3 regions of the Pectobacterium sp. PL64 genome follow, and region 2 is predicted to be linked to each of the others. Evidence: predicted binding sites of a transcription regulator. Region 2 holds the regulator's gene; each other region holds the start of a gene.
The links. The regulator ArgR, encoded in region 2, controls arginine synthesis, uptake and breakdown. The targets are predictions, from matches to a motif close to ANTGAATAAAAATACANT.
Positions count from the first base shown of each region.

Region 1 (3,282 bases), 970 kb from region 2:
ATCACCCAGGCACAGGCCGACTGCGTTGATATCATGCTTCTTCGCCCATGACAGCAGCGTCTTGTTGGCGGAACCTGCCAGCGCACCGGTGATGATGTCGATCTGATCGGCTGGCGTGACGCGCAGGCCGTTTTTCTTCACGACTGGCAGCGCCAGCTTCTTCATCAGGTCATCCACCAGACAGCCACCGCCGTGCACAATCACCAGCGGACGCTGATGTTCCTGACGGTAAGCCACCAGCGCGGTGAACAGACGCTCCAGCGCTTCTTCGCTATCCAGTAAAACGCCACCTAATTTGATAATTAACGGATTCATTATGCTTCGCGCCTCGAAATGTCGGGACCAGTAGTCATTAAATTAACGATTGGGTTTCAGGGAAACCAAAACGAATGTTCATGCATTGCACAGCCTGTGCCGCCGCGCCTTTCAGCAGGTTATCTTCGGTTGCCACCACGATGAGGTGCTCACCATCGACGGAGAAACCGATATCGCAGAACGGCAGGCCGACAACGGATTTCAGCGCCGGAACACCCTTCTCATACAGGCGAACCAACGGCTTATCGTGATAGGTATTGTGATAGGCTTCGGCGACATCCTGCTGGGTGACGCCCGGTTGCAGGCGGCAGGTGATGGTTTCCAGAATACCGCGAGCGAAGTTGCCCAAATGCGGCGTGAAGATCACTGGCGTGCCGAGGTGCGTTGAAATTTCAGGTTCATGACGGTGGTTGAAAATGCCGTACGGTTGAAAGCTGACTTCGCAGAAGCTGTTGGTCATAGACGCTTTACGTCCCGCCCCGCTCACGCCGCTTACAGCGTTAATCACCGGCCACTGCGCCGGATTCAGCAGTTGAGCGTCCAGCAGCGGCTTCAGCGCCAGCTGCGCAGCTGTTGGATAACAGCCCGGCACGGCAATCAGCTGCGCCTGTTTTACGCTTTCAGCACGCCATTCGGCCAGTCCGTAAACCGCTTTTGCCAGCCAGTCAGGGTGTTGATGCTCAAAGCCATAGTAACGACGATAAAATTCGGCATCCTGTACGCGGAACGCGCCGGACAAATCAAAAACAGTGCAGCCTGCCGCCAGAAAAACAGGGGCCAGATCGTGGCTGACTTTGTGGTCGGTCGCCAGAAAAACGACATCCACGCCTTTCGCCGCTTCTTCCGCATCGGTCAGCGGTTTTACCGGAACATCGATGATGCCTTTGAGCTGCGGATGTAAATCAGAAATCAATTTTCCTGCATCGACACTTTGCGCAGAAACCATCAAAGCGGTTATGTTCATCTGTGGGTGACGGTTCAGGTAGAGCGCAAGCTCAGCGCCGGTATAACCACTTGCACCAACAATCAGCGTATTCAGCATGGGATCCGTATACCTTCTTACTTATCTATGGAACAGGTAACAGGGCTCACCAGCGTCGGTACGCTGTTCACCCGCGAAACTCAGTGAAAGTGACGAATCGCCATCGCCGTACCTTTGGGTTTCCTTTCGCCGAGCATTATTGTATTTTTATTCAAAATAAATGCATGAATATTGATACTATCCTAACCAGAGGCTGTCAACAGTGAAGATGAATTTACCCCCTTTTATTGAGCTATATCGGGCATTGATCGCCACACCGTCCATCAGTGCCACCGACAGCGCGCTCGATCAAAGTAATCATACGTTAATCAACCTGCTGGCAGGCTGGTTCGGCGATCTTGGCTTCCACGTGGAAGTCCAACCGGTCCCCGGCACCCTCAATAAATTTAATATGCTGGCGCGGATTGGTGAAGGAAAAGGTGGCTTATTGTTGGCAGGCCACACCGACACCGTCCCGTTCGACGACGGCCGCTGGACACGCGACCCGTTCACGCTGACCGAACATGACAACAAGCTGTACGGCTTAGGTACGGCGGATATGAAAGGCTTCTTTGCCTTTATTCTGGATGCCTTACGCGATATCGATCCGACCAAGCTAACGAAACCGCTCTATGTGCTGGCAACGGCAGATGAAGAGACGACAATGGCTGGTGCCAAGTATTTCTCCGAATCCACGCAGATTCGCCCGGACTGCGCCATCATCGGCGAACCGACGTCGCTGCAACCGGTGCGCGCCCACAAAGGCCATATGTCCAACGCGATCCGCATTCAGGGGCAGTCTGGTCACTCCAGCGACCCTTCGCGCGGCGTGAACGCGATTGAGCTGATGCACGAAGCCATCTCTCACCTGCTGGTGCTGCGTAACACGCTACAGGAACGCTATCACAACCCGATTTTCCACATTCCTCACCCGACCATGAACCTCGGTCATATTCACGGCGGCGATGCCGCTAACCGCATTTGCGGCTGCTGTGAGCTGCATATGGATATCCGTCCGCTGCCGGGCATTACGCTTAACGATTTGGACGGACTGCTGTCAGAAGCGCTTGAGCCCGTCAGCCAGCGCTGGCCGGGTCGGTTGACCATCAGCGAGCTGCATCCTCCGATTCCTGGCTATGAGTGCCCGCCCGATCACCGTTTGGTGTCAGTCGTAGAGAAGCTGCTGGGGACGAAAACGGAAATCGTGAACTACTGCACTGAAGCACCGTTTATTCAGACACTGTGCCCGACGCTGGTTCTGGGGCCGGGATCGATCGAACAGGCGCACCAGCCGGATGAATATATTGATACCAAGTTTATCAAACCGACGCGGGAGCTGATCTCGCAGGTGATTCATCACTTCTGTCACCACTGATCCGATGCAAGCGGCCTTGTCAGCCACGCTGGCAAGGCTATGTTGAGATAGCTCATGAAAAAGAAAGACTTCATCGCGCAGGATTTACTGAGCAAAATCTATCAGCACACCGATCCGCTGCCGGAAAAGCTGCCGCCGGAACGCCAACTGGCGGAAGAATACGGCGTGTCGCGCTTTACCATCCGTCAGGCGCTGGAAAAGCTCGCCAGCATCGGCGCGATCCATATGGTGCAGGGCTCGGGTAACTTCATTAATCAGGGCGTACGCAGCAATCCGCTGGTGTATAACTCAATCACCGAAAAGAAATTTAATCAGATTTCATTCCGTCTGCTTAGCCTGCATAAGCGGCTGCCGACTCGGGAAGAGCAGCAGGTTTTTGCTATTAGCGAAAATACGTTCATCTGGGAATTCAGCCGATTACGCTACGTCGATAACCGTAAGGTACAGATCGAGATATCGAAGATGCCCGCCGCGGATTTCCCGGATATGAACCAAAAGATTATTGAAAGCTCGATTCAGCAGTATGTGCTCAGCAAGGGCTATGCGATTTCACACTACCTGACGCATTATC
Region 1 is NZ_CP092070.1:4,229,839-4,233,120, forward strand. It holds gene argB (acetylglutamate kinase) at 1-315, opposite strand, end outside; gene argC (N-acetyl-gamma-glutamyl-phosphate reductase) at 353-1,357, opposite strand; gene argE (acetylornithine deacetylase) at 1,560-2,711, shown strand; gene HP572_RS19040 (GntR family transcriptional regulator) at 2,766-3,282, shown strand, end outside.
Region 1: argC (N-acetyl-gamma-glutamyl-phosphate reductase) is a predicted target of ArgR. The motif match lies at 1,496-1,513, and genes of this name have one in related genera.

Region 2 (3,282 bases):
ATCGAAACATCCTGTGATGAAACCGGCGTGGCCATTTATGACACAGAGACCGGTTTGCTCGCCAATCAGTTATACAGTCAGGTTAAATTACATGCTGATTACGGCGGCGTAGTGCCTGAACTTGCCTCACGCGACCACGTGCGTAAAACGGTTCCGTTAATTCAGGCGGCGCTGCGCGAAGCAGGGCTACAGGCTGACGATATCGATGGCGTGGCTTACACCGCTGGCCCTGGTTTGGTTGGCGCGCTATTAGTGGGCGCGACGATCGGTAGGTCATTGGCATTCGCCTGGGGTGTGCCGGCGATTCCTGTGCATCATATGGAAGGGCATTTGCTGGCACCGATGTTGGAAGATAACCCGCCAGCGTTTCCCTTCGTGGCGCTGCTGGTTTCTGGTGGCCATACGCAGCTCATCAGCGTGACGGGCATTGGTGAATATCGCCTGCTGGGCGAGTCGATTGATGACGCAGCGGGTGAAGCGTTTGATAAAACAGCGAAGCTGCTGGGGCTGGATTATCCCGGTGGCCCAATGCTGTCGAAAATGGCGCAGGCGGGGGATTCCCAACGCTTCACGTTTCCACGCCCGATGACCGATCGGCCGGGGCTGGATTTCAGCTTCTCTGGGCTAAAAACGTTTGCGGCTAATACGATTCGTAGCAACGGCGATGACGATCAAACACGTGCCGATATTGCACGTGCCTTTGAAGATGCCGTTGTAGATACGCTGGCGATAAAATGTCGTCGTGCGCTGGATGAGACGGGCTTTAAACGACTGGTCATGGCAGGGGGCGTCAGCGCAAACCGGACGCTGCGCCAGCGCTTGGGTGAAGTGATGGCGAAACGCGGTGGTGAAGTGTTTTATGCACGCCCTGAATTCTGCACAGATAATGGCGCGATGATTGCCTATGCGGGCAGTGTACGTCTGGTTCATGGCGCGAGCCAGACGCTGGGCGTATCCGTTCGGCCACGTTGGCCATTGGCTGAATTGCCTGCGGTATGAGGCTTTAAACGCATAGTCGCTACGTGTAGCGGGTCTACACGTAGCGGAAAACGTAGTAAAAAATACGTAGCAAAGAACGAATTACAAAAAACGGTAGCGGACGAGCGGATTACAGCTCTTGTTCGAAGAGCACCAGAATAGCTTCGTAGAGTTGTTTGACGCTGAAGCCTCTTGCCGGGGTGGTAAAGATGGTGTCATCACCCGCGATGGTGCCGAGAATACCTTCTGACTTACCAAGTGAGTCCAGCAGGCGAGCAATGAGCTGCGCGGCTCCAGGGCTGGTATGGATCACGACAACGGCATCATTGTAATCTACGTCCAGCACAAGGTTCTTCAGCGGGCTGGACGTCGTTGGAACGCCAAGCTCGGCAGGGAGACAATACACCATCTCCATTTTGGCATTGCGCGTGCGCACGGCACCAAATTTCGTTAGCATGCGTGACACCTTGGATTGGTTGATGTTTTCAAATCCTTCGTCTTGCAATGCCTGAACAATTTCACTTTGAGAGCTGAACTTCTCTTCCTTTAACAGCGCTTTGAACGCTTTAACGAGGTCTTCTTGTTTTGTCGAATTTCGCATTCTGCACCGGATTAATTGTTATGGTTAATCTTCCTATTATGCAGTTGTGTGAATTTTTATGCAATTAAATCGCGTATAATTCCAGTCCCTTTCACCAGATATGCGTTAGTCGCTGTTTTCAAAAAAAATCGACTCTCGGGTAGTCCGAAAAATGCGTCCTGCGTCACATAAAAGTAAATCAAATGTTATCAGAATGATGTTGTTTGGACGCCATCGATCGGTGTAATGTAGCGCACAGGTTAATCGCACGTGAATGAACACCGCGTTATAGCTCAATAGCTTATTAACTTTACTTACCTTTCAAACGAATGGTTGTTTTTGATTTATTATTAGAGACATAGCGTATTTTTTGTCTCTCATGTCATTTGTAGAAAGATAAGTAGGTTGCTCGTACCCCCATTTTTATATTCTGTTTATAACCAAATGAATTCACGGCACTTTTTTATTTTATGATAATAAGGAGTTTAGGATGAAAGTTGCAGTTCTCGGAGCAGCAGGTGGTATCGGTCAGGCACTCGCACTCCTCCTCAAAACCCAGCTTCCTTCAGGTTCAGAACTATCCCTTTACGATATCGCCCCAGTAACCCCGGGTGTTGCCGTCGATCTGAGCCATATTCCTACAGCAGTGAAGATCAAAGGCTATAGCGGTGAAGATGCTAAACCAGCGCTTGTTGGTGCAGATATCGTGCTGATCTCCGCAGGTGTGGCACGTAAACCTGGGATGGATCGTTCCGATCTGTTCAACGTCAATGCTGGCATTGTGCGTAATCTGGTTGAGCAAATTGCGGTTACTTGCCCGAAAGCCTGTATCGGTATCATCACCAACCCGGTGAATACGACCGTTGCCATTGCAGCCGAAGTGCTGAAAAAAGCTGGCGTATACGACAAAAACAAACTGTTCGGCGTCACAACGCTGGATATTATCCGTTCCAACACGTTCGTTGCTGAGCTGAAAGGCAAACAGCCGCAGGATATTAATGTGCCTGTTATCGGCGGACACTCTGGTGTGACGATCCTGCCTCTTCTGTCTCAGGTTCCTGGTATCAGCTTCAGCGAGCAGGAAGTGGCCGATCTGACCAAGCGCATCCAGAATGCGGGCACCGAGGTTGTTGAAGCTAAAGCAGGTGGCGGATCGGCAACGCTGTCGATGGGGCAGGCTGCGGCACGCTTTGGTCTGTCTCTGGTTCGTGCGCTGCAAGGCGAAAGCGGTGTGGTGGAATGTGCATACGTTGAAAGTGATGGCAAATATGCCCGCTTCTTCGCTCAACCGATTCTGTTAGGCAAAGACGGCGTCGCCGAGCGTAAAGACATCGGTACATTAAGCGCTTTTGAGCAAAATGCGCTGAACAGCATGCTGGATACGCTGAAGCAGGATATTGAGTTAGGCGAGACGTTCATCAAGAATTAATCATTGAGATTCTTGTAATACGTGACGTTGAATAAAAAGCCGGAGATCGATATCTCCGGCTTTTCTTTTTTAATCGGGACGGATGAGTCTTTTTCTGTCGATAAGCTCATTGGTTTCTGGATTGTAGTACCGGCTGGGCCAAATCTCTGAAGGGTGAATACCCAGCGCATCGGCAATAAGCCATTCCCCCTTGGGCCAAGGGCGTGAGAGCGCATTAGCTAACGTCGATGAGCTTAATCCGGCCGCTCGCGATACCGCCGCCAGCGTCGTGTTTTTCTTGCGCAGTGCAGCAATG
Region 2 is NZ_CP092070.1:133,316-136,597, forward strand. It holds gene tsaD (tRNA (adenosine(37)-N6)-threonylcarbamoyltransferase complex transferase subunit TsaD) at 1-999, shown strand, start outside; gene argR (transcriptional regulator ArgR) at 1,109-1,579, opposite strand; gene mdh (malate dehydrogenase) at 2,049-2,987, shown strand; gene HP572_RS00610 (helix-turn-helix transcriptional regulator) at 3,057-3,282, opposite strand, start outside.

Region 3 (3,282 bases), 240 kb from region 2:
CCAGTTGCGGATCACGATAATCGGAACCAATGCCGCAAATGCCAGCGCGATAACCGTGGCAAGCACGGGTGAAAAACTCAATATGATATAAAACAGAATGATCCCAGCGATAACCAGCAAACGCCCTTTGAGAATCTGAATGGGATCCGCATGATAATCAAAACGGTCACCGTTAATTTCCGTATTGCCGTAGAAATAACGGCGGCGGCGCACTGTCGCCCAGGCAGAATAAATACCTAAGGTGATTATCGTTAATAACGCATTCACCAGCCAAATTGCAAAATATTCCCCAGCCTTACCATGAAACTGCACGCGATGCTGCGCGCTATTTTCTGAAGTATTGATAGTCATAGACCTTTCATCCTAAAAGAAATAAGCCTTATAAACGCTTCATTCGACACGTTATTGGCATACAAAAAGCGGCTTATTTAAGCATGTCTTGTTAACGACAACAATAAAAGTTAACAGTAATTAAACAACTGCATAGTCTTATAAATCGTAAGGAATAGCGCACCTCAATATTTATATCTTGAGAGATTGCAGGAAATTTTACTTATATCTTAGGTAATTCGAGCTCCAGGGTGTCATGTTATGGCGTTAACAGTAGAAAATGCTGGCGCGTTAGTGTGGATATAAAATAAAAATCACCGCAGATACCCCCCGAAGCACAGCAGGAAGAACGGGGATAGGCGTTGCATCAATGTGGTCTGAAATGGTATTACAATCGGCCAGGATCAATTCCCCTCGTAAACCGTAAGAGCAAGAGTACGTATTATGACAACCGCGACCTCCGCCAATCTTCAGGTACGCCCAATCACCGCGCAGGACGATGCCGCTATCGCTCAGGTCATCCGTCAGGTTTCTGCCGAATTTGGCTTGACGGCCGATAAAGGCTACACCGTTTCCGATCCTAATTTGGACGCGCTGTTTGCCCTCTATAGCCAGCCGCAAAGCGCCTACTGGGTGGTGGAATATGAAGGCCGCGTGGTTGGCGGTGGCGGCATTGCCCCGCTGGTCGCAGGTGAAGACGATGTGTGTGAATTACAGAAAATGTATTTCCTGCCCGTCGTGCGGGGAAAAGGGCTGGCACGTCAGCTGGCGATACAGGCGCTTGATTTTGCTCGTCAGCACGGCTTTCGCCGCTGCTATCTGGAAACAACTGGCCACCTGACCAGCGCGATCCGACTGTATGAGTCACTGGGCTTCGAGCTGATTCCCCACTCAATGGGCAACACGGGCCACACCGACTGTGAAGTGACGATGCTGAAGGTACTGTAGTTGAAGGTACTGTAATAGGCTGAAAGTACGATAATAATGCGTTGTGATGCCGAATAAAAAACGCCGCGGGCTTCCTGCGGCGTTTTCTGTGAGGCGTGTTCTTTCGAGTTAGTGACTCAATAATTAGTGGCGCTTGCCGTCATCATCTTCATCATAAAAATCTTCATCATCCCCGTCTTCTTCGCCTTCACCATCTGGATCTTCGAAGTAGGTGCCCCAACCGTCGTAATTCACACCGTGACGTTCTGCCAGCGCCAGCAGCTGTTCTACCTGTGCGTCGATCAGCTCAGCCTTCAGCGCAACTTCACTGATAGCATCGCAGCACATTAGCAACACGCCATCTTCCACTTCCAGTTCTTCCGCATCCGTCACTTCATAGCCCAGCTTGAAGGCTTCTACAGCGACTTTTTCCAACACTTCAAACTTCTCAGCAGAGAAATGGTGTTCAATGGTATAGAGCGCGTCAGGATCGCTGCCATCATCCAGCAGCTCTTCAATGATCAGGCGTGTTTCTTCCCGTTGCTCTTCCAGTAATTCGCGGTTTGCCATGCCTCAGTCCTCATTAAACGACGTAATATTACTTATTGTCCCACAGCCCTGCGGCTTGCTCCACCACAAAGTTTGATATCACCACTTGAATTTGAATAATTACACATATAAAGTGAATTTTAATTCAACCAATGGTGTTGAGCCACATGGAGAGGTACATCATGCAACCGTTCTATAAGCGTCACTTTTTAAGGTTAATGGATTTTACACCCGCAGAAATTGCCAATCTTTTAGCCCTGTCAACGAAACTGAAAGCCGACAAAAAAAACGGGACAGAAGACCGCCGTCTGCAAGGTAAAAACATCGCACTCATCTTCGAAAAAGATTCGACTCGTACTCGCTGCTCTTTCGAAGTTGCTGCATACGATCAGGGCGCGCAAGTGACCTATCTTGGCCCAAGCGGCAGCCAAATCGGCCATAAAGAATCCATCAAGGATACGGCACGCGTGCTGGGAAGAATGTACGACGGCATTCAATATCGCGGCTATGGTCAGCAAATTGTCGAAACGCTGGCGCAATACGCGGGCGTTCCGGTCTGGAACGGGCTGACGAACGAATTCCACCCTACTCAGCTGCTGGCGGATCTGCTGACGATGCAAGAGCATTTGCCGGGTAAAACGCTGTCAGAGATGACGCTCGTCTATGTTGGCGATGCACGCAACAACATGGGTAACACCATGCTGGAAGCGGCGGCGCTGACCGGGCTGAATTTACGTCTTGTTGCGCCAAAAGCCTGCTGGCCAGATGACGGTCTGGTGGCTGAGTGTCAGGCAGCGGCAGAACAAACCGGCGGCAGCATTACGCTGACGGAAGATATCGCCGCGGGCGTCGCGGGAGCAGATTTTATTTATACCGACGTCTGGGTTTCTATGGGGGAACCAAAAGAGACCTGGAAAGAGCGTATCGCGCTGCTGAAACCGTATCAGGTAAACATGGCAATGATCGCCGCGACGGGTAATCCGCAGGTGAAGTTCCTGCACTGCCTGCCCGCGTTCCACGACGATCAGACGACGATGGGCCAACAAATGGCGGAGCAGTATGGTCTGCACGGTGGAATGGAAGTCACGGATGAGGTCTTTGAATCCGCGCACAGCATCGTGTTCGATCAGGCGGAAAATCGCATGCACACCATCAAAGCGGTGATGGTCGCCACGCTGGTACAGGATTAAGGTTGACTTCCCTCCCCTGAGCGGGGAGGGAAAGGCTTTCCAGCGGTTTACACCACCAGTGACGCGTCGATTTTCACCACGGCTTTGCGCACGTGCGCAGGTTCACCAACGGCACACAGCGGTTTGTGCACTTCGCCTGGGAAGAAGACGACAAAATCCCCTTCCTGCATCACAAACTGTTTTTCCTGCTCGCCCGCAGGCAGGAAAGCAATGTCTTTATCTGCCAGCCAGTCGGTATCCGGCGTGCCCGCAGGCAGGTTACTGAACGTCATCCCTTCCACACCGG
Region 3 is NZ_CP092070.1:4,963,087-4,966,368, reverse strand. It holds gene HP572_RS22360 (YjgN family protein) at 1-351, opposite strand, end outside; gene HP572_RS22355 (GNAT family N-acetyltransferase) at 775-1,278, shown strand; gene rraB (ribonuclease E inhibitor RraB) at 1,402-1,827, opposite strand; gene argF (ornithine carbamoyltransferase) at 1,989-2,996, shown strand; gene HP572_RS22340 (YhcH/YjgK/YiaL family protein) at 3,044-3,282, opposite strand, start outside.
Region 3: argF (ornithine carbamoyltransferase) is a predicted target of ArgR. The motif match lies at 1,939-1,956, and genes of this name have one in related genera.